One region of the Streptomyces sp. NPDC053750 genome, then DNA from elsewhere that is predicted to be linked to it. Evidence: riboswitches for the same ligand, from Rfam matches in the RefSeq annotation. Region 1 holds a riboswitch; each other region holds the start of a gene.
The links. A riboswitch is a leader RNA that binds a small molecule or an ion and turns the genes downstream of it on or off. The one in region 1 is predicted to bind cyclic di-AMP.
Positions count from the first base shown of each region.

Region 2: another riboswitch for cyclic di-AMP. It lies ahead of ACIGO6_RS10030 (M23 family metallopeptidase); the one in region 1 lies ahead of ACIGO6_RS28310 (C40 family peptidase).
Region 3: another riboswitch for cyclic di-AMP. It lies ahead of ACIGO6_RS22550 (NlpC/P60 family protein); the one in region 1 lies ahead of ACIGO6_RS28310 (C40 family peptidase).
Region 4: another riboswitch for cyclic di-AMP. It lies ahead of ACIGO6_RS15695 (M23 family metallopeptidase); the one in region 1 lies ahead of ACIGO6_RS28310 (C40 family peptidase).

Region 1 covers NZ_JBITXB010000011.1:187,155-194,141, reverse strand. Annotated here, with positions in the region: gene ACIGO6_RS28340 (adenosylmethionine--8-amino-7-oxononanoate transaminase) at 1-516, opposite strand, end outside; gene bioB (biotin synthase BioB) at 509-1,717, opposite strand; gene ACIGO6_RS28330 (8-amino-7-oxononanoate synthase) at 1,865-2,992, shown strand; gene ACIGO6_RS28325 (DUF397 domain-containing protein) at 3,089-3,322, opposite strand; gene ACIGO6_RS28320 (helix-turn-helix domain-containing protein) at 3,332-4,192, opposite strand; gene ACIGO6_RS28315 (ATP-binding protein) at 4,408-4,899, shown strand; gene ACIGO6_RS28310 (C40 family peptidase) at 4,965-5,438, opposite strand; cyclic di-AMP (ydaO/yuaA leader) riboswitch at 5,442-5,588, opposite strand; gene ACIGO6_RS28305 (hypothetical protein) at 5,960-6,268, opposite strand; gene ACIGO6_RS28300 (ATP-dependent Clp protease proteolytic subunit) at 6,276-6,911, opposite strand.
Region 2 covers NZ_JBITXB010000003.1:109,303-116,289, reverse strand. Annotated here, with positions in the region: gene ACIGO6_RS10050 (DUF5998 family protein) at 1-562, opposite strand, end outside; gene ACIGO6_RS10045 (GNAT family N-acetyltransferase) at 625-3,444, opposite strand; gene ACIGO6_RS10040 (HPr family phosphocarrier protein) at 3,624-3,905, shown strand; gene ACIGO6_RS10035 (GntR family transcriptional regulator) at 4,023-4,721, opposite strand; gene ACIGO6_RS10030 (M23 family metallopeptidase) at 4,910-5,674, opposite strand; cyclic di-AMP (ydaO/yuaA leader) riboswitch at 5,687-5,851, opposite strand; gene ACIGO6_RS10025 (M16 family metallopeptidase) at 6,044-6,987, opposite strand, start outside.
Region 3 covers NZ_JBITXB010000007.1:393,211-400,197, reverse strand. Annotated here, with positions in the region: gene ACIGO6_RS22560 (peptidoglycan DD-metalloendopeptidase family protein) at 1-261, shown strand, start outside; gene pcrA (DNA helicase PcrA) at 369-2,864, opposite strand; cyclic di-AMP (ydaO/yuaA leader) riboswitch at 3,096-3,275, shown strand; gene ACIGO6_RS22550 (NlpC/P60 family protein) at 3,283-4,476, shown strand; gene ACIGO6_RS22545 (tellurite resistance/C4-dicarboxylate transporter family protein) at 4,504-5,523, shown strand; gene ACIGO6_RS22540 (hypothetical protein) at 5,501-5,854, opposite strand; gene ACIGO6_RS22535 (NlpC/P60 family protein) at 6,179-6,987, shown strand, end outside.
Region 4 covers NZ_JBITXB010000004.1:641,438-648,424, forward strand. Annotated here, with positions in the region: gene ACIGO6_RS15675 (alpha/beta hydrolase-fold protein) at 1-1,189, shown strand, start outside; gene ACIGO6_RS15680 (dihydrofolate reductase family protein) at 1,296-2,426, shown strand; tRNA gene ACIGO6_RS15685 (tRNA-Met) at 2,497-2,570, shown strand; gene ACIGO6_RS15690 (PP2C family protein-serine/threonine phosphatase) at 2,724-3,959, shown strand; cyclic di-AMP (ydaO/yuaA leader) riboswitch at 4,184-4,340, shown strand; gene ACIGO6_RS15695 (M23 family metallopeptidase) at 4,352-5,389, shown strand; gene ACIGO6_RS15700 (aldo/keto reductase) at 5,561-6,508, shown strand; gene ACIGO6_RS15705 (PrsW family intramembrane metalloprotease) at 6,527-6,987, opposite strand, start outside.

The DNA of each region.
Region 1 (6,987 bases):
CACCGACATGGGCTGCCAGGTGTCACCGTGGTAGCCGCCGCGCCAGGTCAGCAGGCGCCGCTTGCCGGGACGGCCCAGCGAGCGCCAGTACTGCAGGCACATCTTGACGGCGACCTCCACCGACACCGACCCGGAGTCGGCGAGGAACACGTGCTCCAGGCCCTCCGGCGAGATGTCGACAAGGAGCTTCGCCAGCCGTACGGCGGGTTCGTGGGTGAGCCCGCCGAACATCACGTGGCTCATCCGCCCCAGCTGTTCGCGGGCGGCCTCGTTCAGCACCGGGTGGTTGTAGCCGTGGATCGCCGACCACCAGGACGACATCCCGTCGACGAGTTCCCCCGAGCCGTCGGCCGGTCGCAGCCGCACCCCGCTCGCCGACTCCACGACGAGCGGGTCCTGCCGCCCGGGCATCGGGCCGTACGGATGCCAGACGTGCCGCCGGTCGAGTGCCAGCAGCTCCTCCACCGTCAGCTCGTCCACTCCCGGCCCGGCCGCCGTCCCCGCGGGCTCAGGCATTGGGTGCGAGGTCCGTTCCGGCACCGCGGCGGCGTACGGCGACCAGGTCGGTACGGGGTTCACCGGCCGCCACCGGCTCCGCGGCCGGCTTCGAACCGCAGGCCCCCGCGGCCGGAGCGGGCCCGCAGACCCCGCCGCCCTCGTGCGATCCGCAACCGCCCCCTTCGTGCGATCCGCAACCGCCGCCCTGGGCCGTCGACCGGTGCTCCGGCAGGGTCACCTGGTCGGTGCCCTCCACCTCGAACCCGGCGTCCGCGATCATCTCCAGGTCGGCCTTGCCCGCCTGGCCCTCGCTGGTGAGGTAGTCGCCGAGGAAGATCGAGTTGGCCAGGTGCAGGGCCAGCGGCTGCATCGAGCGCAGGTGCACCTCGCGGCCCCCGGCGATCCGCACCTCGACGTCCGGGCAGACGAACCGCGTCATCGCCAGGATGCGCAGGCAGCGCTGCGGGGTGAGGTTCCACTCCTTCGCCAGCGGCGTGCCCTCGAACGGGATCAGGAAGTTGACCGGCACCGAGTCCGGGTCCAGCTCGCGCAGCGAGAAGACCACGTCGACCAGGTCCTCGTCGCTCTCGCCCATGCCCGCGATCAGCCCCGAGCAGGCGGACAGCCCCGCCGCGTGCGCCTTGTTCACCGTGTCCACCCGGTCGGCGTACGTGTGGGTGGTCGTGATGTCGCCGTACGTCGACTCGGACGTGTTGAGGTTGTGGTTGTAGGCGTCGGCGCCCGCCTCGCGCAGCCGCTCCGCCTGGCCGTCGGAGAGCAGCCCCAGACAGGCGCACACCTCGACGCTCTCGTTCTGCTCCTTGATGGCCCTGATGGTGTCCGAGACCCGGTCCACGTCCCGGTCGGTCGGACCGCGGCCACTGGCCACCAGGCACACCCGCTTGGCGCCCCCGGACACACCCGCGGCGGCGGCCTCGGAGGCCTGGTCGGGCTTGAGCCAGGTGTACTTGAGGATCTCGGCCTTGGAGCCGAGCCGCTGCGAGCAGTAGGAGCAGTCCTCGGGACACAGGCCCGACTTCAGGTTGACGAGATAGTTGAGCTTCACCCGTCGGCCGAACCAGTGGCGGCGCACCTTGCCTGCCGCGGCCACCACATCGAGCACGTCGTCGTCGGAAGTGGCGAGGACGGCAAGCGCCTCCTCGCGGGTCGGCGACTCGCGCCGAAGCCCCTTGTCCACCAGCGTGTTCAGCAGGTCCATGAGAGCTGATCCTGTCCTAAGGGGCCGTCCCGGGCCAAGGAGACTTCGCACAACCCTGGCAGTTCACCGTGTGGGTATTGCCACACCTCGGGCGGCCGACGGTGCCGCTAGTGTCTGTCCACTGCCTACAAAACGAGAGGACCGCCCATGGCGTTCGGCTGGATCGACGAGCAGGCGGAACTGCGCCGCCGGGCCGGACTCGTGCGGACGCTGCGCCCCCGTCCGGCCGACTCGCCGCTGCTGGACCTGGCGAGCAACGACTACCTCGGACTGGCCCGGCACCCGGAGGTCACCGAGGGCGCCGTCCGGGCGGCCCGGACCTGGGGGGCCGGAGCGACGGGCTCCCGGCTGGTGACCGGCACCACCGGGCTGCACGCCGCGCTCGAACGCGAACTGGCCGCCTTCTGCGGCTTCGAGGCGGCACTGGTCTTCTCCTCCGGCTACGCGGCCAACCTCGCCGCGGTCACCGCGCTCGCGCCGCACGGCACCCTCGTCGTCTCCGACGCGGGCAACCACGCCTCGCTGATCGACGGCTGCCGGCTGGCCCGCGGCACGACCCAGGTCGCGGCGCACGCCGATCCGGAGGCCGTCCGCAAGGCCCTGGCGACGCACGACGGTCCCGCCGTCGCCGTCTCCGACACGGTCTTCTCCGTCGACGGCGACGCCGCCCCCCTGGCTGCGCTCGCCGCCGCCTGCCGGGAGCACGGCGCCGGGCTGGTCGTCGACGACGCCCACGGCCTGGGCGTGCTCGGCGAGGGCGGCCGGGGCGCCCCGCACGCCGCGGGGCTCGCGGGCGCCGGGGACGTCGTCGTGACGGTCACCCTGTCCAAGTCGCTCGGCAGTCAGGGCGGCGCCGTGCTGGGCCCCGCCCGGGTGATCGACCACCTGGTCAACGCGGCCCGGACGTTCATCTTCGACACAGGTCTCGCCCCGGCGGCGGCGGGCTCGGCCCTGGCGGCGCTCACCCTGCTGCGCCGCGAGCCGGAGCGCGCGGCGCGGGCCCGCCAGGTGGCGGCCGAACTGCACGCCCGCCTCACCGACCTGGGGCTGGAGGCGGTACGTCCCGACGCCGCGGTCGTCTCCGTGCGCGCGCCCTCCCCGGAGAAGGCCCTGCGGTGGGCGGCCGACTGCCGGGCGGCCGGCCTGTCCGTGGGCTGCTTCCGTCCTCCTTCCGTGCCCGACGGCATCTCACGGCTCAGGCTGACCGCGCGTGCGGACCTCTCCGGGGATCAGATCGAACGCGCCGTACGGGTGATCGGCGCAACGCGACCCTGAGGCGATGCGCGACCATGGGGCGCAACGCGAAACCGAGGCGATGCGCGACCATGAGTCGGCGTGACACGGCCGTGCGCCGCCCGGTGCCGCCCGGTGTCAGCGGCGGCGGATGCCGGCCGTGAACGACGCCCAGCTCTCGGGGGAGAAGAGCAGCGCGGGTCCGGCCGGGTTCTTGGAGTCGCGCACGGCGAGCAGTCCGGCCCAGCGGCCGGCCGCCGGACGGGCGGTCTCCACACAGTTGTTCGCTCCGGTGCTGTAGCTGCTGCGCAGCCAGCGCACCCCGAGAAGATCGGTACCGGCGGTGATGGTGGGGGGAATGGTGCCTGACATGGTGCCTCCTTACGCGCCTGCCGCTGTCGCGGCGATGAAGTCCAACGAGTCCTCGGGCGAAAGGGCATGGTTCACAAGGGCGTTGAAGGCCTCGGTGTAGGCCTCTAGGTCTTCTTTCCGTTCGAGATGCAGGCTACTCGTCAAGTGGTCGAGAACAACCACGTCGAGATCAGAAGTGCTCGAAAAGGAGAAGATTACGAAAGGGCCGGTGACACCGATGTGCGCCCCGGCGGCGAACGGCAGTACCCGGAGCCGGACATGGGGCAGCCGTGCCGCCTCCACCAGCCGGGCCAGCTGACGGGCCATGACCCCCGGTCCCCCCACCTCCCGGCGCAGCACCGCCTCGTCCAGGACCGCGCTCAGCTCCAGCGGGGGCTGCGTCCGCAGCACGTCCTGCCGGGCCAGCCGCACCTCCACCAGCGTGTCCAGCCGCTCCTCGGGCAGCCCGTCCACCGCGGCACGCGTCACCGCGCGGGCGTACTCGGGCGTCTGGAGCAGCCCGGGGACCACCGTGGTCTCCAGCGTGCGCATCGCGCTCGCCTGGGACTCCAGGCTGATGAAGTCCCGGTAGGTCGGCGGCAGCACCCCCCGGTAGGCGTGCCACCAGTGGTTGCGGCCGCCCGCGTCGTCGGAGCCCGCGAGCGTCTCCAGCAGCTCGCGCAGTTGGACGTCGTCCACACCGTAGGCATCCAGCAGTAACCGCACGTCGGCCGGTTTCGCCCCGCTCGTCCCGGTCTCGATGCGGCTGACCTTCGACTGGTGCCAGCCCACCAGCCGGGCCGCCTCGCCGCTGGTGATCCCCGCCGCCGTGCGCAGGGCGCGCAGTTCGGCGCCCAGCTTCCGGCGGCGCACCACGGGACCGTGCTGCATGCGCCCACTCCCTTACTCCCTATGAGCCACCCAAATACGCTCTGCCGTCGCAGAGTTCACCGCTTCGAGCGACAGATATATGCATATCTTGGTGGATCGCCGCCCTTCACGGCTCCGGTGGTGGCAGTCTGGCGGCGAAGCACCAGTCCGGGACCGTACTCGAACCATCCGCTCCGTGTCGGACCGCGGTCCCGTGGGAAAGGGACGACGTCGCCATGGCAGACCATCTGGAAGCATCCGTCACTCTGCCGAGCGATCCCGCCTCGGTGGCCGCCGCGCGTACCTATGTGGTCGGCACCCTGGCGGAGTGGGGCCTGCCGGCGGACGCCGACGTGTCCGACACCGTCCGGCTCATCGTCTCCGAACTGGCGACCAACGCGGTCCAGCACACGTTCGGACAGTCCCCCACCTTCACGGTGGACCTCGCGCTCGACCGCGACGAACGGCTGCGCATCGGGGTCACCGACAGCCATCCCCGCTTCCCCAAGCGCCTGCCCGCCGCCGTGCAGCAGGACAACGGCCGGGGCATGGTGATCATCCGCTGGCTGACGGCGGAGTGCGGCGGCAGGCTGAGGGTCAGGCCCACGCGCGAGGGCGGCAAGACCGTCTCCATCGAACTGCCCTGGACGCCCCCGGTCGCGCCGGCGACGCCCGAGCCGGTCACCGCCGTGGGGCCGGTCGTGGCAGGCCAGGAGCCCCCGCGGTGAGGCGCACGCAACGGCACCCGGGCCGGTGACGGCGCGGTCGGGGCGCCGTCACCCGCCCTGGCCTGCTACCTGACCCGGCCGTACCAGACGTTGCCGGTCCAGATCTTCTGCAGGCGCACCACGTCCCCGGTCTTCGGGGCGTGCCAGATCCTGCCCTTCCCGGCGTAGATGCCGACGTGGTAGACGCTGCGGCCCGAGTGGAAGAACACCAGGTCCCCGGCCCTGCGGCTCTTGGCGGAGATGTGCCGGGTGTTGTTGTACTGCTGGGCCGCGGTGCGCGGCAGCTTCTTGCCGGCCTTCTTGAACGAGTAGAGCGTCAGCCCCGAGCAGTCGAACCTGTACGGACCGGTGGCGCCCCACTGGTACGGAGCGCCCCTCTTGGAGGCCGCGATCTTGAGAGCCTTGGTCGCGGAGGCGGCCGCCGCCGCTTCGGATGCGGCGCCGGGGACCACTACGGAGCCGCCCACGGCGGCGAGGGTGAGGGCGGAGGCCGTACCGGCACGGGCCATCAGGGACGGGACACGATTGAGCGCAGACATGCGCAACCCTTCGTCAGCCGCCTGTGAAGGATGACCTGTCGGATTCGGGCTGGCGAAGTTGCCCGGCCGCACGAGTGCGGCTTCACCCCAAGGGCTGCTCGGTCCGGCGTCCTCCTCGCGGGAGGCGAACCGTTCCGGCGACCCGTAGTGCTCGGGTCCTCCACTCCTGCCGATCCACTCCTGTCGACCGGTCGTCCGGGCGGCGGCAGGACTCGGCGTCCGCCCGGACCGCCCCGCCGCTGCGGCGGGGGCTTGTCGTCAGTCACGGATCTTGTCTCGCCCGGTGGGAAAAGCCCAACGGAACGTGCCCTTTGTGTTGTTACTCACCACTCATCCGTTCGGGTGGACGCCCCTGCGTTCGAGCCTCCGTCGAGCGCGTCGACGACCCCCGGACCAGCGGCGGAACAGCTCGTTCCGCCGTTTGGGCAGGCGCCTTGCGCAAGTTCGGCCGGTCGGAAATCGGAGGTGTTCCTACGCCGAAAGGGGGTACGCCGTTTGGTGCGTTTCGGATCCCCGGCGCCTCAACTGCCGGAACACGGCGGAAGACCGACCCGCGCCGTCCGTCGCTCACCGTCCAGCACCCGCAGGGCGCGGGCCAGGGTGGCGGCGTGCAGCTCCGTCTCGCCGCGCCGGTGCATCACCGTCAGTGCGTCGCGCAGCGCGGTAGCTTTGCCGACCAGTGTCTGGGCGGCGCGCAGCCCGCGGTAGGTGTCGCCGTCCAGCGCGGGGTTGATGCGCCCGAGCAGGTCCACGACGTCCAGGTAGCAGTCGATCAGGTCGGCCTCCGCACGGGTGAGGGCGGGCAGCGGTGGGAGTTCCGGTGGCAGCATCGGCGGCTCACCTCGCCCCGGAGGGCGGGAGGGAGGCCCTCCGGCCGGGCACGATCCGGTCCACCAGGCCGTACTCGAGCGCCTGTTGCGCGTCCAGGATCGTGTCCCGCTCGACGTCGGCCCTCACCTGCTCGGGGGTGCGCCCCGTGTGCCGTACGAGGATCTCCTCCAGGCGGGCGCGGACGCGGGTCAACTCGTCGGCCCGAACGGTCAGATCGCTCGCCTGTCCCTGCACCGGTTCGGTGAGCACCGGCTGATGGAGCGTCACCCGTGCGCCCGGCAGTACGGCTCGCTTGCCGGGGGTGCCCGCGGCCAGCAGGACCGCGGCGGGCGAACCGGCCTGTCCCAGGCAGGTCGTCTCCACGTCGCAGGCGACGTGGCGCATCGTGTCGTAGATCGCCGTCATGGCGGTGAAGGAGCCGCCCGGCGAGTTGATGTAGAGCGCGATGTCGCGGTCCGGCGCCTGGTGCTCCAGGTGGATGAACTGCGCCATCACGTCGTTCGCGGAGGTCTCGTCGACCGGTGTCCCGAGGAAGACGATCCGCTCCTCCAGCAGCTTCGCGTACGGGTCCGTCGTCCGGGACCCGGCACTCGTGCGCTCGGTGAACTCGGGCAGGACATGACGGGCGGACGGTCGGATCATGGTGAACCCTCCTCGTGGCGGAACCGTCGTGGAGTGCACGCTCCCTCCGTACAAAATGTACAGGACGTACGATGAG
Region 2 (6,987 bases), on a different contig from region 1:
CCTGGGCGAAGGTGAGCGCCTGGCGCACCGTCTCCGGGCCGTCCCCGGCCTCGCTGACGCGCAGGCTGAGGTCGTCGGCCGTCGAGCTCCCCGTGTAGCCGTGGTCGGCCTCGCAGTTGGGGTCGCCGCAGGCGGCCGGTTCGAGGTCGAGGCGGGAGACGGCGCCCCAGCCGATGGTCAGGACGATCTCACGGGGCAGCGTGCCCGGCTTGTACTTCTCCGGGTTGGCGACCACGCGGCTGACGACGATGGACGAGATCCGGCCGAGCTTGACCGACTCCGTGGACGTCGTGGCGTACGGCGTCGGGGAGGTGTCGTCGGCGGCCTGCTCGTCGGTGTGGCTGACGATGAAGCGGTTGCCGGTGAGCACCAGCACGGTCACGTGCCGGCGCACCTCGTTCTGGTCGAACGTCGTCTCCTGGTGGACCAGGTACGACCGGATGGGCTCGCCGCCCACGGCGGCCTCCACCGCCTCGGCCACGAGGGCCGGGTAGTAGCCGCTGCGCTCGATCGCCGCTCGCAGCCCCTGGGTCGTCGTACTGGTCTTGGCCATGCCGTCCATCCTACGGGGGCCCACTGACTGCGCGGCACGCTCGTGCGATCCCCGTGCCGGTCCGGGAGCGGTCAGTACGCCGGCAGGGTCCGCGGGCCGAGGTCGTCCCTGGCGGGAGGGGGCGCGAGGCGGACGGAGGCGCTGAGGACGCTCAGGCCGCGCGGGGCGACGACGACCGGTTCCAGGGTGACCGCGACCACTTCGGGGTGGTCGTCGACCAGCCGGGAGACCCGCAGCAGCAGCTCCTCCAGGGCGGGGGCGTCGACCGGGGCCGAGCCGCGCCAGCCGAAGAGGAGGGGGGCCGTGCGGATCGAGCGGACGAGCGAGCCGGCCTCCCGGTCGGTGACCGGAATCAGCCGGTGCGCCATGTCGCCGAGCAGCTGGGTGGCGGCTCCGGCCAGCCCGAAGGAGAGCACCGCGCCGGCCGCCGGGTCGATGACGGCCCGTACGACCGTGTCGACGCCGCGCGGGGCCATGCCCTGCACCACCGGGCGCAGTTCCTCGGGCTTGCCGAACAGCTCGGTCAACTCGGCGTACGCCCGGCGCAATTGCTCCTCGTCCGCGAGGTCGAGGCGTACGCCGCCCAGGTCGGCGCGGTGGCGCAGGTGGGGGGCGGTGGCCTTGAGGGCGACGGGGTAGCCGAGGGTCCGCGCGGCGGCGACGGCGTCGTCGGGGGTGGGAGCGGGCAGCGCACGGTGGACGTGGACGCCGTAGCGGCCGAGCAGCTCGCAGGTCTCCTGGGCACCGAGCGTGAGGCCCTGGCCGCGCGCGAGGTGCCCGCCGATGAGTTCCGCGGCGCCCCTCTCGTCGATGTCCTCGTACTCCGGCACCTTCCCGGGGTCGGCGGCGTCGCGTCGCCACTGGGCGTAGGAGACCGCATGGGCGAGGGCACGGACGGCGCGTTCGGCGGCGGGATAGGCGGGGATGAGGTGGGCGCCTTCGGGGGCCCGGACGGTGGGTGGCCGCTGGGCCGGGGCGGCGGGCCAGGACTCCTCGGGGACGTCCGCAGCGGCCTGCGGTGCCGTGCTCGCCGCCGCGGACAGGGCTTCCGCCAGGCCGCCCAGCTCCACGTGGACCACCAGGACCGGCTTGGCGGGCACCGCGGCCGCCGCCGAGCGCAGGGCCTCCGCCAGCGCCGAGTCTCCCGCCGATCCCTCCCCCACCGTCGGGATGGCGGTCACCACGACCGCGTCGCACGTGTCGTCCGCCAGGGCCCGGGACAGGGTCGCGTGGAAGTCGTCCGCCGAGGCGGCCGTGGTCAGGTCCAGGGGCGGGTGGGGACGCAGCCCCTCGGAGAGGCACGCGTCGTACGTCAGCAGTCCCAGTGACTCGGAGTTCCCCAGGATGGCCACCCTCGGGCCGGGGGGCAGCGGCTGGCGCGCGAGCAGCAGTCCCGCGTCGACCAGGTCCGTGATCGTGTCGACGCGGATCACGCCGGCCTGCCTCAGCAGCGCGGAGACCGTCGCGTGCGGCAGCCGCGTCGCCCGGACGGCGTGGCCCTGCGGTGCCACGCCGCCGTGCCGGGCGCCCTGCACCACGACCAGTGGCTTGGCGGCGGCGGTCCGCCGGGCCAGGCGCGTGAACTTGCGCGGGTTGCCGATGGACTCCAGGTACATCAGGACGACGTCGGTGTCCGGGTCGTCGTACCAGTACTGCAGGACGTCGTTGCCGGAGACGTCGGCCCGGTTGCCGGACGAGACGAAGGTCGACACGCCTGTGACGCCGGTGACTCCGCCGCCGCGCCGGTGCAGCCGGGACAGCAGGGCGATGCCGATCGCGCCGGACTGGGCGAACAGGCCGATCCGGCCGGGGCGGGGCGTCTCGGGGGCGAGGGACGCGTTGAGCCGCACCTGCGGGGAGGTGTTGATGATCCCGAAGGCGTTGGGTCCGATGATCCGCATGCCGTAGGTACGCGCCTGGCGGACGAGGGCACGCTGGCGTTCCCGTCCCTCGGGGCCGCTGTCGGCGTACCCGGCGGAGATCACCACCAGGCCCTGCACGCCGTGCTCGCCGCACTCGGTGACGACCTCGGGGACGCGCTCCGCGGGCACGGTGACGACGGCGAGGTCGACGGGCCCGTCGATGTCGCGCACCGAGCGGCGGGCGGGCACGCCGTCGAGTTCCTCCTGGTACCCGGGGAAGGCCTTGTTCACGGCGTACAGCCGGCCGGTGTAGCCCGCGTCCCGGATGTTGCCGAGGATGCTGCGGCCGACGCCGCCCGGCGTGCGTCCGGTGCCGACGACCGCCACCGAGCCGGGCTGCAGCAGCCGCTGCACGGAGCGCGCCTCCGCGCGGTGCTCGCGCGCGTATTGGACGGCGAGTGAGCGGTCGGTGGGCTCGAGGTCGAACTCCAGGCGGACCACGCCGTCCTCGAAGCTGCGCTTCTGGGTGTACCCGGCGTCCATGAACACCTTGATCATCTTGGTGTTGGCGGGCAGCACCTCAGCGGCGAAGCGGCGGATGCCGCGCTCCCGCGCGACGGCCGCGATGTGCTCCAGGAGCGCCGAGGCGACGCCGCGCCCCTGATGGGCGTCCTGGACGAGGAAGGCGACCTCGGCCTCGTCGGCCGGTGCAGACGCGGGTGTTCCGCCGGCGCCGATCCGGTCGTAGCGTACGGTGGCGATGAACTCGCCGCCGATGGTGGCCGCGAGTCCCACCCGGTCCACGAAGTCGTGGTGCGTGAAGCGGTGGACGTCCTTGGCGGACAGGCGAGGGTACGGCGCGAAGAAGCGGTAGTACTTCGACTCGTCGGAGACCTGCTCGTAGAAGCTGACCAGGCGCTCGGCGTCATCAACGGTGATGGGGCGGACGCGCGCGGTGCCGCCGTCGCGCAGCACCACGTCGGCCTCCCAGTGGGCGGGGTACTCGTGCCGGTCCGACGAGGTCTGCATGGGCCCCAGAGTACGGCTCGCGTACGACAACGGCGCGAGGCAGTCTGTGGAGGACGGAGGGTCGGACCGAGGCCGCGGTCCGAAGACCACCACCCCCGGCGGAGTGTGTCCGTCGGGGCATGCTTCACGATGTGGGAAACTGGTCTAGACAACCCTGAACACCTGAAGGGCAGCATCACATGGCTGAGCGCCGCGTCAACGTCGGCTGGGCCGAGGGTCTCCATGCCCGCCCCGCCTCCATCTTCGTCCGAGCCGCCACGGCCACAGGCGTCCCGGTGACGATCGCCAAGGCCGACGGATCCCCCGTCAACGCGGCCTCCATGCTGGCCGTCCTCGGCCTCGGCGCCCAGGGTGGCGAGGAGATCGTCCTCGCCTCCGACGCCGAGGGCGCGGACGCCGCCCTGGAGCGGCTGGCGAAGCTGGTCGCCGAGGGTCTCGAGGAGCTTCCCGAGACCGTCTGACCCACGGCAGCACCGAAAGGCCCGCCCCGAATCATCGGGCGGGCCTTTTCGCTTTCCCTTTTCCGGGCAGCAGAAAATAGCCCCCCAATTACCTCGTCTTTGTATACGGTGCCCGTGTTAATGGCGCAGGCTCGGCATGTTTACAGCACGTTGCGAGTTCCTCACACGCTCCGCCCGCTGTTCGCCGCCGGAGGAGAAGCGCAACCGGTGCGCCGGCATCGACCGCTCGGTGTGCAGAGCCATGAGCGCCCGCGCGCGCTCGGCGTCGCCCCGGGCCACCGCGTCGACGATCGCGCCGTGCTCCGCCCAGCACTCCACCGGCCCGGTCTGCGCGTCCACGGCGTACATCCAGGCGATCTTGTGGCGCAGCTGGGTCAGCAGCGCCGTCAGGGAGGGGCTGCCGGCGGCCTGGGCGAGGGTTTCGTGGAACCAGCCGCCCAGTGAGCGCAGATCCTCGCTACTGCCCTGCCTGGCGCGCTCCTGCCCCAGCCGGACCAGCCCGCGCAGCACCTTGAGGTGGGCCTCGGTGCGGCGCCGGGCGGCCCGGGAGGCGCCGAGGGGCTCCAGGAGGGTGCGCGTCTCGAGCAGGTCGGCGGCCTCCTGTTCGGTCGGCTCCGCGACACACGCGCCCGCGTGCCGCCGGGTCACCACGAAGCCCTCGGCCTCCAGCGTGCGCAGGGCCTCGCGGACGGGGACGCGGGAGACGCCGTAGCGGCGGGCGAGGAGTTCCTCGGTGAGCCGGCTGCCGCGCCCGTGGACGCCTGCGACGATGTCGTCCCGGATCGCCGTGCACACCGAGTGCGCCGGAATACGCATGACCGACCTCCGCCTTAATCCCCGTGAAACGTCGACGATTGACGCGTGTTCAGTGACTCTAGGCCAATGCGGCGGGTATTCCGACGGCAGGGCGGATTTCATGGATATTTTTTGGACAGAGACCGGTCCGAAAACGCGAAAGCCCCGGCTCGGGGAGCCGGGGCTTTCGGTTGCCGTGCCGTCCGTCGTCAGAGGTTCACGCCGTGGGAGCGGAGATAGGCGACGGGGTCCATGTCCGAGCCGTACTCGGGGCTCGTCCGGGCTTCGAAGTGCAGGTGCGGTCCGGTGACGTTGCCGGTGGCGCCGGAGAGGCCGATCTGCTGGCCGGGCTCGACCGACTGGCCCACCGAGACACCCACGGACGACAGGTGGCCGTACTGCGTGTACGTGCCGTCGTGCATCTTGATGACGACCTGGTTGCCGTACGCCCCGCCCCAGCCGGCCTCCACGACGGTGCCGACGCCGACCGCGTGCACGGAGGTGCCGCTGGAGGCGTGGAAGTCGATGCCGGTGTGGCTGCCGGAGGACCACAGGGAGCTGCCGGCCTGGTAGGCGGTGGAGACGTAGGAGGCGGTGATCGGCGACACGAAGGTGTTGAGGCGCTTGCGCTCCGCCTCGCGGGCGGCGCGCTCCTTGGCCTCGCGCGCCTCCTTGGCCGCCTCGGCCGCCCGCTCGCGCGCGGCCTCCATGGCCGCCTCACGGGCGGCGGCGTCCAGGGCGGCCTGCTTCTGCGCGGTGGCCTGGGCGTCGATCTCGTCGGCAACGGAGTCGCCGATGGTGATGACCGGGGTGAGTCCGCTCTGCTCGACCTCGGGCTCGGCGGCGAGCGCCGGAGCGGCGAGGGTGCCGACGACGCCGGTGGTGGCGAGGGCCGCGACACCCGCCGCGCGGGCGGTGGTGCGGTGCATCCGGCTGGGACGGCGGTGCTTCCCGGTGGCGCGCGTGAACGCCATGTAGAGGCTGGTCCTTTCCTTCCCTCTCGCCTACCGGGTTAGCTGACGGGTTCGGAGCAGGAAGGTCTCCTACGGACCCCCTCGCTGCACGCGCGGGCGTCCGATTCACCCCAGGGACTGCGATGGGTCCCCGGCTCCCCTGGCTCGCGCCGTACGGGGACTCGGCGATGACTGTCCGGTGCCGCGGGTGCGGCGCACTGCCTGACGAACAGCCCGGACGACGTTAAGCGCGGCCTTCTTCAATCCTCAAACGCAACCGGCTTTTTGTAGCGCATGCCACAGGGCAGACAGGCAACCTCTCCCTCAATTCGGACAAAAGGCGGCCCTGGTGACACATCCGTCACCAGGGCCGCCACGCGCGCGTGTCCCCTACTCGGCGGCCACGACGGTGACTTCGCCGATGCCGAGGGCCTCGACCGGCTCCTTGATCTGCGCCGCGTCGCCGACGAGGATCGTCACCAGCCGGTCCACCGGGAAGGCGTTCACGACCGCCGCCGTGGCCTCCACCGTGCCGGTGGCGGCGAGTTGACGGTAGAGCGTGGCCTGGTAGTCGTCGGGCAGGTGCTGCTCGACCTGGTCGGCCAGCGTGCTCGCCACGGCCGCCGCGGTCTCGTACTTCAGCGGCGCCACACCGACCAGGTTCTGCACGGCGACGTCGCGCTCGGCGTCGGTGAGACCACCCTCCGCGAGCGTGCGCAGCACGGTCCACAGGTCCTGCAGGGCGGGGCCGGTGTTGGGGGTGTCGACGGAGCCGCTGATGGCGAGCATGGCCGCGCCCGTGCCGTCGGGGGCGGACCGCAGCACCTGGCCGAACGCCCGTACGCCGTAGGTGTATCCCTTCTCCTCGCGCAGGACACGGTCCAGGCGGGAGGTGAGGGTGCCGCCCAGGCAGTAGGTGCCGAGGACCTGCGCGGGCCACACGCGGTCGTGCCGGTCGGAGCCGGTGCGGCCGATCAGCAGCTGCGTCTGGACGGCGCCGGGGCGGTCCACGATGACGACCCGGCCCCTGTCGTCGGCGGTCACCGGGGGCACGGGGCGCGGCTCGGCGGCCGAGCCGGTCCACGCGCCCAGCGTGTCGCCGAGCAGCGCGTCGAGGTCGATGCCGGTGAGGTCGCCGACGACCACGGCGGTGGCCGTGGCGGGGCGGACGTGCTTCTCGTAGAAGGCGCGTACGGCCCCCGCGTCGATGCTCTCGACCGTCTCCTCGGTGCCCTGACGCGGGCGCGACATGCGCGCCTCGGCCGGGAACAGCTCCTTGGAGAGTTCCTTGGCCGCGCGGCGGGAGGGATTGGCCAGCTCGTGCGGGATCTCGT
Region 3 (6,987 bases), on a different contig from region 1:
ACGGTCAGCACGCAGTACAACAGCGCGTACGGCAACATGATGATCGTGACCGCGAAGGACGGCACGGAGACGTGGTACTGCCACCTCTCCACCTACCAGGTCGCCCCCGGTACGACGGTGAAGGCCGGCGACACGATCGCGTTCTCCGGCGACTCGGGCAACTCGACCGGCCCGCACCTGCACTTCGAGGTGCGCCCCTCGGGCGGCTCGGCGATCGACCCGCTGTCGTGGCTGCGCAGCCACGGCCTGGACCCGTCGTGACGCCGTAACGTCTCAGCCGTTCACACCCCACCAGGCCGGACCGGTCCGAACCGGGCAGCGGCCCGGGCCCGAGCAACCGCCCGGGCCCTCACCACACCCTCAGACGCTCAGAGCTTCTCCACCGGCGCGTACCGCAGCAGCAGCCGCTTCGGCTTGGCGTCCCCGAAGTCGATCGTCGCCTCGGCGTTCGACCCGGTGCCCTTCATCCCGACCACCGTGCCGAGCCCGAACTGGTCGTGCGTGACGCGGTCGCCGACCACCAGCGACACCGTCGCCTGCTCGGCGGAGGCGGAGGACGACCGGCGCGTGGCGAAGCCGGACGCGCCCGACGCCGACGAGCGGGACCGGGACGACGACAGCGAGGCGGCCACCGCCGAGACCGGCGCGGAGGACGCGGGTCCGTTGGCCCCGGTGCGCTTCCACTCCAGGTGGGGCGCCGGGATCTCCTCCAGGAAGCGCGAGGGCGGGTTGTACGACGGCTGCCCCCAGGCGCTGCGCAGCGTGGACCGGGTCAGGTAGAGCCGCTCCCGTGCACGCGTGATGCCGACGTACGCCAGGCGCCGCTCCTCCTCCAACTCCTTGGCCTGGCCGAGGGCGCGCATGTGCGGGAAGACGCCGTCCTCCATGCCGGTGAGGAAGACGACCGGGAACTCCAGGCCCTTGGCGGTGTGCAGGGTCATCAGGGTGACGACGCCGTCGCCGTCCTCCTCGTCGGGGATCTGGTCGGAGTCCGCGACCAGCGCGACCTTCTCCAGGAAGTCGGCCAGGGTCCCGGCCTCCTCGCCCTCGGCCCGCTCCTGCTCGAACTCCAGGGCGACGGCGGCGAGTTCCTGGAGGTTCTCGATGCGGGTCTCGTCCTGCGGGTCGGTGGAGGCCTGCAACTCGGCGAGGTAGCCGGTGCGTTCCAGGATCGCCTCCAGCACGGTCGCCGGTCCGGCGCCGGACTCGACGATGGTGCGGAGGTCCTCCATGAGCGTGTTGAACCGCTTGACGGCGTTGGCGGAGCGCGCGGCCATGCCGTACGCCTCGTCGACGCGTCGCAGCGCCTGCGCGAAGCCGATCTTCTCGCGCTGGGCGAGGGCGTCGATCATCGCCTCGGCGCGGTCGCCGATGCCCCGCTTGGGCACGTTGAGGATCCGCCGCAGCGGCACCGTGTCCTCCGGGTTGGCCAGCACCCGCAGGTAGGCCAGGACGTCCCGGACCTCCTTGCGCTCGTAGAAGCGGACGCCGCCGACGACCTTGTAGGGCAGGCCGACGCGGATGAAGACCTCTTCGAAGACACGGGACTGCGCGTTGGTGCGGTAGAAGACGGCGACATCGCCGGCCTTCGCCTCGCCCGCGTCCGTGAGGCGGTCTATCTCGTCGGCGACGAACTGCGCCTCGTCGTGCTCGGTGTCGGCGACGTACCCGGTGATCTGCGAGCCGGCGCCCTGGTTGGTCCACAGGTTCTTGGGGCGGCGGGACTCATTGCGCTCGATGACCGCGTTGGCGGCGCTGAGGATGGTCTGCGTGGAGCGGTAGTTCTGCTCCAGGAGGATCGTCGTGGCGTCCGGGTAGTCCTCCTCGAACTGGAGGATGTTGCGGATGGTGGCGCCGCGGAAGGCGTAGATCGACTGGTCGGCGTCGCCCACCACGCACAGCTCGGCGGGCGGCACCTCGGCCTCGGGCGGCACGTCGACGGGGTGCTCGGAGGGGGTGCCGACCAGCTCGCGGACCAGGGCGTACTGGGCGTGGTTGGTGTCCTGGTACTCGTCGACCAGGACGTGCCGGAAGCGGCGGTGGTAGTGCTCGGCGACGTCCGGGAAGGCGCGGAGCAGGTTGACCGTGGTCATGATCAGGTCGTCGAAGTCGAGGGCGTTCGCCTCGCGCAGCCGCGACTGGTACATGGCGTAGGCCTGGGCGAGGGTCTTCTCGAAGCCGTCGGCGGCCTGGGCGGCGAAGTCCTCCTCGTCGATCAGCTCGTTCTTCAGGTTGCTGATCTTCGCGCTGAAGGACTTCGGCGGGAAGCGCTTGGGGTCGAGGTCCAGGTCGCGGCAGACGAGCGCCATCAGGCGCTTGGAGTCGGCGGCGTCGTAGATCGAGAAGGACGAAGTGAAGCCGAGCCTCTTCGACTCGCGGCGCAGGATGCGGACGCACGCGCTGTGGAAGGTCATGACCCACATCGCGTTCGCCCGCGGGCCGACGAGCTGCTCGACGCGCTCCTTCATCTCGCCCGCGGCCTTGTTGGTGAAGGTGATCGCGAGGATCTGGCCCGGGTGGACGCCCCGCTCGGCCAGCAGGTGGGCGATGCGGTGGGTGAGCACGCGGGTCTTCCCGGAGCCCGCTCCGGCCACGATGAGCAGGGGGGAGCCGGAGTGCACGACGGCGGCGCGCTGGTTCTCGTTCAGCCCCTCCAGCAGCGCGGCCGGGTCCAGGGCGGGGCGCGGGGCGCCGTCCCGGTAGTGGGTGTCCCGGTCCGGCGGCACGTCGAACTTCCCGCCGAACAGATCGTGCGGAACCGGCTCCGGTCCGTGATCGTCCTCGGGCGGCGGCGGGGGTTCCTCCTCGTGACCGCGGGGGGTCTGGAGGCTCGCCAGGAAGCTGTCGTCAAAGAGGCTGCTCATCGCTCTCCGAGTCTAGGGCGCCCCACCGACAACCGGTTCCCGCCCCGGAAAATGACCGGAGAGCCGCCACCGGGCACGCCCCGCTACCGGCCCCACCACGAAGAGTGACGCCCGCACCAAAGGTCACGAAAATGTATCGGGCATATCACCCATCAACCTTCACAGCCGCCACACGAGTTGGCTACGGTGCGGGCAGGCCGCACGACCCCCTCCGGCGAACGTCGCCGGGCCGCGCGGCCTCCGCCGAGTCCGGCGTGCCCGCACGGCGCCCGGAGCCGGGGACCCAACCGAGAACCTTGGGGTGAATCGGCCGCACCGCCCCCGCCGGGACGGACCGCCGTAGGGCAACCCTTCCAGAACCACTCCGCCCGAACCCGACAGCTAACCCGGTAGGCGGAGCACGGAAGGAGTCGCCTCCTTGGCGTCGCACCGCAAGTCGCGCCCCACCGGTACACGTGTCGCAGGCATACGGACCCCCGCCCTCGCCACGGCGGCCCTCACCTCCGTCGCCCTGCTCTCCCAGACGGCCAACGCCGCGCCGTCGGACGACGACAGGCCGAGCCTCGAAGAGGTCGAGAAGAAGGTCGACGACCTCTACCGCCAGGCAGGATCGGCGACCGAGAAGTACAACGCGGCCAAGGAGAAGACCTCCAAGCAGCGCAAGAAGGTCGACACCCTCCTCGACGACGTCGCCCAGCGCACCCAGAAGCTCAACGAGGCGCGCGAGGAGCTCGGGTCCTACGCCTCCGCGCAGTACCGCACCGGCAGTCTGGTCCCGGAGACCGCGACCTTCCTCCTCGCGGACTCGCCGCAGGAGTACTTCGACCAGACCCGGCTGATGAGCCGGCTCACCGGCCGCCAGAAGGACGCGGTCGACGACTACGTCACACAGCAGTCCGAGACGATGAAGAAGCGCCGGGAGGCCACCGAGAGCCTCGAGACGCTCACCGAGTCGCAGAACGACCTCAAGACGGCCAAGGCCACCGTCCAGAAGAAGCTCGCCACCGCGCGCGAGCTGCTCTCGGAGCTGACCGCCGAGGAGAAGGCCCGGCTCGCGGCGATCGAGAGGAAGAAGCAGGAGGAGGCCGCCCGCAAGGCCGCGGAGCTCGCGCAGCAGCAGGCCGAGGAGCGCAAGCGCCAGGAACAGGCAGAGGCGGAGGCACAGGAACAGGAGCAGGCCGCCCAGGACGGAAACACCGGCTCCGGTTCATCGGGCTCCTCCGGCTCGGACTCCGCCTCGGACTCCTCCACCGGCACCAAGGCCGAGAAGGCGCTCGCCTTCGCCCGCGCCCAGATCGGCAAGCCGTACGTCTGGGGCGCCACCGGCCCCGGCTCCTACGACTGCTCCGGGCTCACCCAGGCCGCCTGGAAGGCCGCGGGCGTGACGCTGCCGCGCACCACCTACGACCAGGTCGACGCCGGCACGACGGTCCCGGTCTCCCAGGCCCAACCCGGTGACCTGGTGTTCTTCTACGACGACCTCAGCCACGTCGGCCTCTACATCGGCAACGGCATGATGATCCACGCCCCGAAGCCGGGCGCGTACGTGCGCGAGGAATCGATCTTCTACGACGGCGAGTCGTCGATCCACAGCGTGGTGCGCCCGGCCTGACCGGCGTGGCTCTCTAGCATCGGGGCCATGTCATCCGGCACCTCTCCCCATCCCCACCACCTGCGCGCCTGGTGGGCGCAGCGTCCGCCGGCGGCCGGGGCCGCGGTGATGGCGACCGCCATCGTGTCGGTCGGCCTGCACCTGACGGGCCACGAGATCCTGTCCCGGATCGCCCTGCTCCTGGCCTGCGCCGCCTGGCTGACCCTGGCGGCGAACTTCGTCTACCTGCTGCTGGCCGAGCGCGTGCAGTGGGTGACGCGGGCGGGGACGCCGGGCGCGCTGACCGCCATCGCCGCGACGACCGTGCTGGGCACCCGCTTCTCCCTGCTCGGCTGGTGGCTCCTGGCGGCGGCGCTGCTGGCGCTGGCCGCACTGCTGTGGCCGGGGCTGCTCCTGCTGGTCGTACGGCACTGGGGGCGCCGGATGCCCGGGGCGGTGTTCCTGGGCTGCGTGGCCACGGAAGGGCTCGCGGTGCTCGGCGCCACGCTGTCCGCGGCCACCTCGACGGCGTGGCTGGCGCACGCGTCCCTGGTGCCGTTCTGGCTGGGCATCGTGCTCTACCTGATCGCGCTGTTCCGTTTCGATCTGCGGCAGGTGGCCCGGGGCAGCGGGGACCACTGGGTGGCGGGCGGCGCGCTCGCCATCTCGGCGCTCGCCGGCGCCAAACTGCTCGCGGCGGCCGGGACGGGCATGTACCTGTGGAACGCCGACGACCACGCCGTCCTGCACGACGTCACCGTCTTCCTGCTCGCCCTCGACCTCGCCTGGTACGTCGTACTCCTCGCCGGCGAGATCGTGTGGCCGCGGATCCGCTACGACGTGCGCCGCTGGTCGACCGTCTTCCCGCTCGGCATGACGGCGGCGGCGACCCTGTCCGTCGCCGCCGTCGTCGACGCCCCGTGGCTGGACGCGCCCGGTCGGGCGCTGGTGTGGATCGCGGTCGCGGCGTGGCTGGCGGTCGCCGCCGGGGCAGTCGTCTCGGCCCGGACCGAGCTGCGGTCCGCGGGTGCGGACGCCGGGACGGTCAGGTCCACAGCACCGCGATGAAGATGTTCGCCACGGTCAGCAGGCCCACCAGGCCGAACAGCGGCTTCTCCACCTTCTCGTCGTCGCGCTTCACGTAGACCAGACCGAGGATCACGATCAGCACGGCCAGCTTCACGCCGATCTTGATGTTGTCGACGGCGTGGTCCTCGGCCTGGTTGAGGCCGACCAGGACCACTCCGGTGACCAGCATCGTCAGCGCGCCGTGCAGCATCGCCGGGGTGAAACGGGCCGCGCCCTGGCCCATCGCCTTCATCTGGGTCAGGAAGCCCCCGAGGAGTGCCGCGATGCCGATGATGTGCAGACCGACGAAGAGGTGGATGAGTACGTCCATGAGGCCGGAGCCTAATCAGCGGCCGGGCACCCTCCGACACCGGCCCGCCCGGCACGAAGAGCCCCGGACGCGTACGGACCCGCACATGTGCTCCATAGCACCCTACTGTCTCCCTACGCCCCCGATTCGGCACATCGGTCATCACCCTGCGTGAAGACGACGGTCACGAGCGGATCCCGCGGTCACGTACGGTCACCTCTCGCTCCGGTACCGCCAGTTCCGCGCATTCCGTCACCGGCTCGTTACCCGCGCGCCTAGCGTCCTGCGGCAGGCGACCGGCACGAGCAGCGACCGGCGAGTCGTACGGAAGGACGTGGATCCCTGGTGGCAGCACACCGCAGGCCACGACAGCGCCCGGCGGGCGGCGGGGCGGCCCGTACCGCCGCCACGATCACCCTCGCGGGCGCGGCCACCGCGACCGGCCTGGGCGGCGGCACCGGACACGCCGACCCGGAGCCGACAGCGGGTCAGGTCAGGGCCAGGGTGGCCAAGCTCTACCAGGAGGCGGAGGTCGCCACGGAGAAGTACAACGGCGCCAAGGAGAGGGCGGACGCCACCGAACAGCGTCTGGAGAACCTGCGGGACGAGGCGGCCCGCAAGCAGGAGCGTCTGAACTCGGCGCGGGAGGCCCTGGGTTCGGTCGCGGCGGCGCAGTACCGCGGCGGCGGCCTCGATCCGGCCCTGCAACTCGTCCTCTCCTCCGACCCTGACCGCTATCTCGACGACGCCGCGTTCGTCGAGCGGGCGGGCAGCCGACAGACGGCCGCCGTGCGCCGGGTACGGAGCGAGCTGCGGGAGATCGAGCAGCTGCGCGGCGCCGCGCGCGTCGAACTGTCCTCGCTGAAGTCGCGGCGGGCCGAGCTGAAGCGCCACCGCGAGACCGTCACCGGCAAGCTGGAGACGGCCCGCCGGCTGCTGTCCCGGCTGACGGACGAGGAGCGCGCACGCATCGGCGGCGGCACGGGTGAGCACGCCTCCCGCTCCTCGGCAGACGCCCGGAAGGGCCTGTCCGCCTCGGCGCAGGCGCCCAACTCCCGGGCCGCGGCGGCCGTCGCGTACGCGTACCAGAAGCTGGGCAGCCCCTATGTGTGGGGCGCGACCGGCCCGGACGCCTTCGACTGCTCGGGCCTCGT
Region 4 (6,987 bases), on a different contig from region 1:
GGACGAGGTGCGCCGCGAGGGAGCCCCGGCCCTGGACCGCTTCTGGCGGGAGCTGGCCGAGCGGGGCGCGCCCCTGGTCGAACCGGCCCCGGACGCCCCCGGCGAAAGCACGGTGACGCTGGTGTGGCGCGAGGACCGCCCGGTCACCGGCGTCTACGCCCTGCTCAACCGCGTCACCGACAAGCACCTCGCCCCCCGGGGCATGATGCGCCGCCTGGACGGCACCGGCCTCTGGTACGTCAGCCTGCGGTTGCCCCACGGCCTGCGCTGCTCCTACCGCATCCATCCGTTCGGCCCGGACGACCCGCACCTGACCGCGGACGGCCCCCGCTCCGGTTCCTCGCGCGGCCTGCCGGACGACCGTGTGGACCCCTTCAACCGCCACGCCGCAGGCCCCTTCGGCTCGATGATCGAACTGGACGGCGCGCCCTCGCTGGCGGAGTGGATCACGGCACGGGGCCCGGCCCCCGGCGGCCGTACCGACGCGCTCAACCTGACCGCGGCCGACGGCACCCCCTACCGTCTGCGGCGCTTCGTCCCCGCGACCGCCCTCGACCCCACCCGGGAATCCGGGCTGCTCGTGCTCTGCGACGGCGAGCAGTGGTTCGACCGCTACGACATCGTCCGCGCCGTCGGCGGCGCGATCGAGGCGGGCCGGATCCCGCCCATGGCGGTCGTCGGCGTCGAGGCGGGGGCCGACCCGGCGGCGCGGATGCGGCAGCTCGGCGCCAGCCGCCGGTTCGTCGACACCCTCGCCGACGAGATCCTGCCCGCCGTCACCGCCGGACTGCCCCGCCGGCCGGGACCGCGGCAGACCGTCCTGTGCGGCCAGAGCCTCGGGGGGCTCACGGCCCTCGCGGCGGCGCTGTGGCGCCCGGACGCGTTCGGCACCGTGCTCGCCCACTCGGCCTCCACCTGGTGGCGGCCCGGCATGACCGCGCGCCCCCAGGCGCCGGCCCCCGCAGCCGACACCTGGCTGTACGAACAGGCCGCCGCCGCCCCGATGACCGGCGTCAGGGTCCGTATGGACGTCGGCAGCAACGAGGGCTTCATGGTCGGCGACCTGCGCACGCTGCACACGCTCATGGCGTCCAGGGGCTTCGACGCCTCGCTGAACGTCTACACGGGCGGCCACGACTTCTGCTGCTGGGCCGCCGCCCTCATGAACGGCCTCACCGGGCTCACTTGACCTCCCCGGGAGAAGGCGGAGGAGGCACGGTCCCGCCCGCCGCACCCGCACGTAGCGTTGACCCGTCGCCCGTACCGCCCACCGCCCGCCTCACCGGAGCGTGCCCATGCCCCTCCCGTACGTCCTGCTCTCCGCCGCCGTCTCCCTCGACGGCTACCTGGACGACACCGGCCCCGAACGGCTTCTGCTCTCTTCCCCGGCCGACTTCGACCGGGTCGACGAGGTGCGGGCGTCCGTCGACGCGATCCTGGTCGGGGCCGGCACGATCCGGGCCGACAACCCGCGGCTGCTGGTCAACTCGGCCGAGCGGCGGGCCGCCCGGGTGGCGGCGGGGAAGGCGGAGTACCCGCTCAAGGTCACGGTCAGCGGGACGGGGGAGCTGGACCCGGCGGCCCCGTTCTGGCACACCGGCGGGGAGAAGGTCCTGCTGACCACGGACGAGGGTGCCCGGCGGGCCCGCGCGCTGGGCATCGCCGCCGGCGTCGTGCCGCTCGGCGCCACGCTCGACTGGCGTACGGCGCTGGAGTACCTGCACACCGCTCGGGGCGTGCGGCGGCTCATGGTCGAGGGCGGAGGGACCGTGCACACCCAGTTGCTGCAGCAGGAACTCGCCGACGAGCTGCAGCTCGTCCTCGCCCCGCTGTTCGTCGGGGACCCTGACGCACCCCGCCTGTTCGGGCCCGGCGCCTACCGGGCCGGGCGGCTCAGGCTGGTGGAGACGCGGCGCATCGAGGACGTCGTGCTCATGCGGTACCTGCCGACGGCCCCCGGCACCGGCGACCGCGTGTCCGCCGCCGACCGGCACTGGCTGGCGCTCGCGTGCGAGCTGGCCGAGCTGTGCCCGCCGTCCCGGACGGCGTTCAGCGTGGGCGCGGTCGTGGTCGCCGCCGACGGTACGGAGCTGGCGCGGGGGCACTCGCGGGAGGGCGGCGACCCCGTCGTACACGCGGAGGAGGCCGCGCTCGCCAAGGCCGATCCTGCCGACCCGAGGCTCGCGACCGCCACCGTGTACAGCAGCCTGGAGCCGTGCGCCCGCCGCGCCTCCCGGCCCGCGCCCTGCGCCCGGCTGATCCTCGACGCCGGGGTGCGCCGGGTGGTCACGGCCTGGCGGGAGCCGGACACCTTCGTACCGGGGGCCGACGGCAGCGGGGTGCTCGCCGCCGGGGGCACCGCCGTCGTCGTACTGCCGGAGTACGAGGAGCGGGCGAAGGCGCCCAACCGCCACCTGGAGGGGTAGGGAGATACGGGGTAGGGAGATACGGATGTGCATTCCGGCCCCGAGATGGCGTACAGTGGAGACACAACGACGCGGGGTGGAGCAGCTCGGTAGCTCGCTGGGCTCATAACCCAGAGGTCGCAGGTTCAAATCCTGTCCCCGCTACTCAAGACCGAAGGCCGGAATCCATGAGGATTCCGGCCTTCGGTGCGTTCACCCGGTCGGCCCTCCACGGCTCGCCCCCCGCCCCCGCTCCGGGAAGCCTGGAGCAACGGGACGGCAGGCGGCGTGGACGTGCGGGGTGGCGGGAGACGAGTGGTGCGGCCAGGTGAGGTGGACGAAGAGGAGCCGTACGCCAGGGCCGGCGGCCGGCTCCCCGGCGATCCCGTGCCCGACCCGGGCCTCGGCGAAATCGCGGCGCCCCTCCCGTCCGCCAGACCCGAGCAGCGGTGGCGGACCAGGTACGGGCGGACCTTCGTGCGTCTGCTCCCCGTGCTGCTGATCGTCGTCGCCGTCCTGTACGACGTCCTCACCCCGAGATACTTCACCGCCGCCCCCCTCTACACGGCCGCGCCCCTGGTCGCCGCCCCCCTCTACTCGCGGCGCGGCACGATCCTCACCGGTGTCGTCGTGGTCGCCGCCGTGGTCGGGCTCCAGCTCGGCAAGGGTGTCATCCACTACGTCGACTCCTTCACCGAGCTGCTCACCATCGCGACGGTCGCGGCGCTCGCCGTCCTCGTCAACGCCTTCGTACGCCGCACCGGCGAGCGCCTCGTCTCCGTCCGTGAGATCGCCGAGGCCGCCCAGCGCGCCGTGCTGCCCGAGCCCGCCGAGCGGATCGGCGGCTTCGAGATCGCCGCCTGCTACGAGGCCGCGCAGGCCGACGCCTTCATCGGCGGCGACCTGTACGCGGTGCAGGACAGCGCCCGCGGCGTCCGGCTCATCGTCGGGGACGTGCGCGGCAAGGGCATGGGCGCGGTGGCCGCCGTCGCGGTCGTGATCGGTGCCTTCCGGGAGGCCGCCGAGCAGGAGGCGACGCTGGAGGCGGTGGCGCAGCGGCTGGAGCGGGCCCTGGCGCGCGAGGGCACCCGGCGCGAGGGACTGGACGCCTTCGAGGGGTTCACCACCGCCGTCCTCGCCGAACTCCCGCACGGCGACGGGGTGGTCCGCATCGTCAACCGGGGCCATCCGCCGCCCCTGCTGCTGTACGCCGACGGCACCCTGCTCCCGCTGCCCGCCCGTGAGTCGGCGCTGCCGCTCGGCATGGGCGAGCTGGGGGTGTGGCCCGACCGGGCGGAGGAGGCCGCCTTCCCCGGTGGGGCCACGCTGCTGCTGTACACCGACGGCCTGTCCGAAGCCCGTGACGCCCGGGGCGCGTTCTACGAGCCGCAGGAGCGGCTGGCCGGCCGCGTCTTCCGGCATCCGGGCCGGCTGCTCGACACCCTGGCCGAGGATGTGCGCCGCCACTCCGGGGGTGGCATGGCGGACGACATGGCCCTGCTCGCCGTACGCCGCCCGTGCGCCACGCCCGACGGCACTGATCACTTTTCGTGACGGCGCGAGCGCCCTCCGCATAACAACTGACACACCATCAGGAAGTGATGAGGCGGGAGTTGACGCTGAAGGGCGGTCAAGTCGCCCGGTTTTCACCGCCCATGAGGCCTACGTCCCCACGGGATTCGTTAATGATCAACCGGAACGGCTTGGAATCCGAGCCCCCCGTCTATTAACGTTCGATAACGCAGCGCGGTCGTCCCAGCCGTCACAGAAGGCGGCTCCGTGCGCACGCGCCGAATCCCGCAAGGGAACCGGGGAACCACCACCTTGGGGTGAATCGCTCGTACGACGCCGTGGAGACACGGCGGATATACGCGCGTAGGAGACCTTCCTGCTCCGAACCCGTCAGCTAACCCGGTAGGCGGAAGGAAGGAAAGGAGTACGCCCACGTGGCGTCCAACCGGCCTGCCCCCGAGGCCCCGTTCGTGCCCACCGGGCACGGCACCGACACCTTCGGCTACGACGCCCCCCGCGCCGAAGAGGGCCCCTGGGAGGAGTGGAACCCCACCGCGGAATCCATCCGCCCCGTACGCGGCCGGCACCGCGTCGCCAAGCAGCGCGGCGGACTCGCCCGCAGCTCCACCGTCCTCGGCGTCGGTGTCATCGCGGCCGTCGGCGCGGGCGGCATGGCCAGCGCGCAGACCGGCAAGCCGCCGGTGTCGATCTCCATGCCGGACCTGCCGAACGTCGGCTCGCTCATCTCGGACGACGAGGAGCCGGAGCCGGAGGGTTCCGCCACCCCGCTCAGCGGCATCGGCACGGTCGCCGCCGCCGACACCACCGAGGGCACCGCCACCGACGCCGGTGAGACGCTGCGGGCCCGGATCATGGCGCAGGCCGAGCAGCAGCAGGCCCAGGTCGAGAGCAAGGCCGCCGCCGAGGCCGCGGCCGCCGCCGAGAAGCAGGCCGCGGAAGCCGCCGCCAAGGCGGAGAAGGAAGCCAAGGCCAAGGCCGCCGCCGCCAAGAAGAAGGCGGAGGAGGAGGCCAAGAAGAAGGCCGAGGCCGAGCGACTCGCGCAGCTGGCCAAGCAGTACACGCTGCCGACCTCCTCGTACACGATCTCCTCCACCTACGGCCAGGCCGGCGCCTACTGGTCCTCCGGCCACCACACCGGCCTCGACTTCGCGGCCCCCACGGGCACGCTGCTCAAGGCGGTGCACAGCGGCACGATCACGTCGGCCGGCTACGAGGGGTCGTACGGCTACAAGACGGTGCTCACCCTCGACGACGGCACCGAGATCTGGTACGCCCACCAGTCCTCCATCAGCGTCAGCGTCGGCCAGAAGGTCAACACCGGAGACGTCATCGGCCGCGTCGGCGCCACCGGCAACGTCACGGGCGCGCACCTCCACATGGAGGTCCACACCGGCGACGGCGGCGGTATCGACCCGATGGCCTGGCTGCAGAGCAAGGGGCTCACCCCCTGAGCGGCGCCCTTTCCGGCCTCCTCAGGTTCTGACCGGCCCCGCCACCTCTGATCCCCGGCGGTCCTGACGGCGACCCCCCGACGTCAGGGCTGCCGGTTCGCGGGAGCCGGTTTGCGGGATCTTTGCGCGGGTTCGGAATGCGTCCCTCCGGTACGTTCGTTGACGCAGGACATGACTTCTCTGCGCAAGCTCGGCTCCAGTGACCTCGAGGTCTTCCCCCTCGCCCTCGGCGGCAACGTCTTCGGCTGGACCGCCGACCAGGACACCTCCTTCGCCGTCCTCGACGCCTACACGGCCGCAGGCGGCAACTTCCTCGACACCGCCGACTCGTACTCCGCGTGGGTCGAGGGCAACAGCGGCGGTGAGTCCGAGACCCTCATCGGCAAGTGGCTCGCGGCGCGCGGCAACCGTGCCGACGTCGTCCTCGCCACCAAGGTCAGCCAGCACCCCGACTACCCGGGACTGAGCGCCGCGAACATCAGGGCCGCCGCCGACGCCTCGCTGCGCCGCCTGGGCACCGACCACATCGACCTCTACTACACCCACTTCGACCAGCCCGAGGTGCCGGTGGAGGAGATCATCGGCGCCCTCGACGAGCTGGTGAGGGCGGGCAAGGTCCGGCACATCGCCGCCTCCAACATCTCCGCCGAGCGGCTCGCGGCGTCCCTGGAGTTCTCCGACCGAGAGGGGCTCGCCCGGTACGTGGCCCTCCAGCCCCACTACAACCTGGTCTCGCGCGAGACGTACGAGGGCGAGCTGCGCGACCTCGTCGAGCAGGCCGGTCTCGCCGCCGTGCCGTACTACGCCCTCGCCTCCGGGTTCCTCACCGGCAAGTACCGGCCCGGCGCCACCGTCGACAGTCCGCGGGCGGGCGGCGCGGCGCAGCACCTGGAGTCCGAGCGCGGGCAGCGGGTCCTCGCCGCCCTGGACGAGGTCGCCGAGGCCCAGGACGCTCCGGTCGCCACGGTCGCCCTGGCCTGGCTGGCGGCGCAGCCGACGGTCGCCGCGCCGATCGCGTCCGCGCGGACGGTGGCGCAGCTGCCGGCCCTGCTGGGGGTGGCGGAGCTGACCCTGACGGAGGCGGAGGTCACGCGGCTGACGCAGGCTTCGGCCGCCTGAGGGGGGTCTCCGAGCGCGCTACTGCCGGTAGGGCTGGGGCGGGGAGTACGGGAGGTACGGGTGGGGCGCCCGGTACTGCATGGGGACCGGGATCGGTGTCGGGACCGGGACCGGGATCGGTGCGGGTGCCGTGGGGGCGTATCCGTACGGGCCGTATCCGGGGTGGGGGCCGTACGCCCAGTGTCCCGGCCAGGGGCGGGCGGGCGGTGGTGCCGTGGCGCGGGCCGCGTGCTCCAGGGCCGGGCGGGCCACCTCGCGACGGTGCCACAGGGCGTCCAGCAGCTCCCGCTCCCGTACGACGTAGTCGGCGCCCGCCCTGCCCCGGAGTGCGCGCCGGCGCAGGAAGGCCAGTGAGGTCGCGTACGCCTCGTACTGCGCCACCGCCCGTGCCGCCGGCTTACCGGCGTGCCGACGGGCGTACTGCCGGGCGATGCGGCGGGCGCGCATCGAGCCGAGCGCGAACGGTTCCGTCGGCGCCA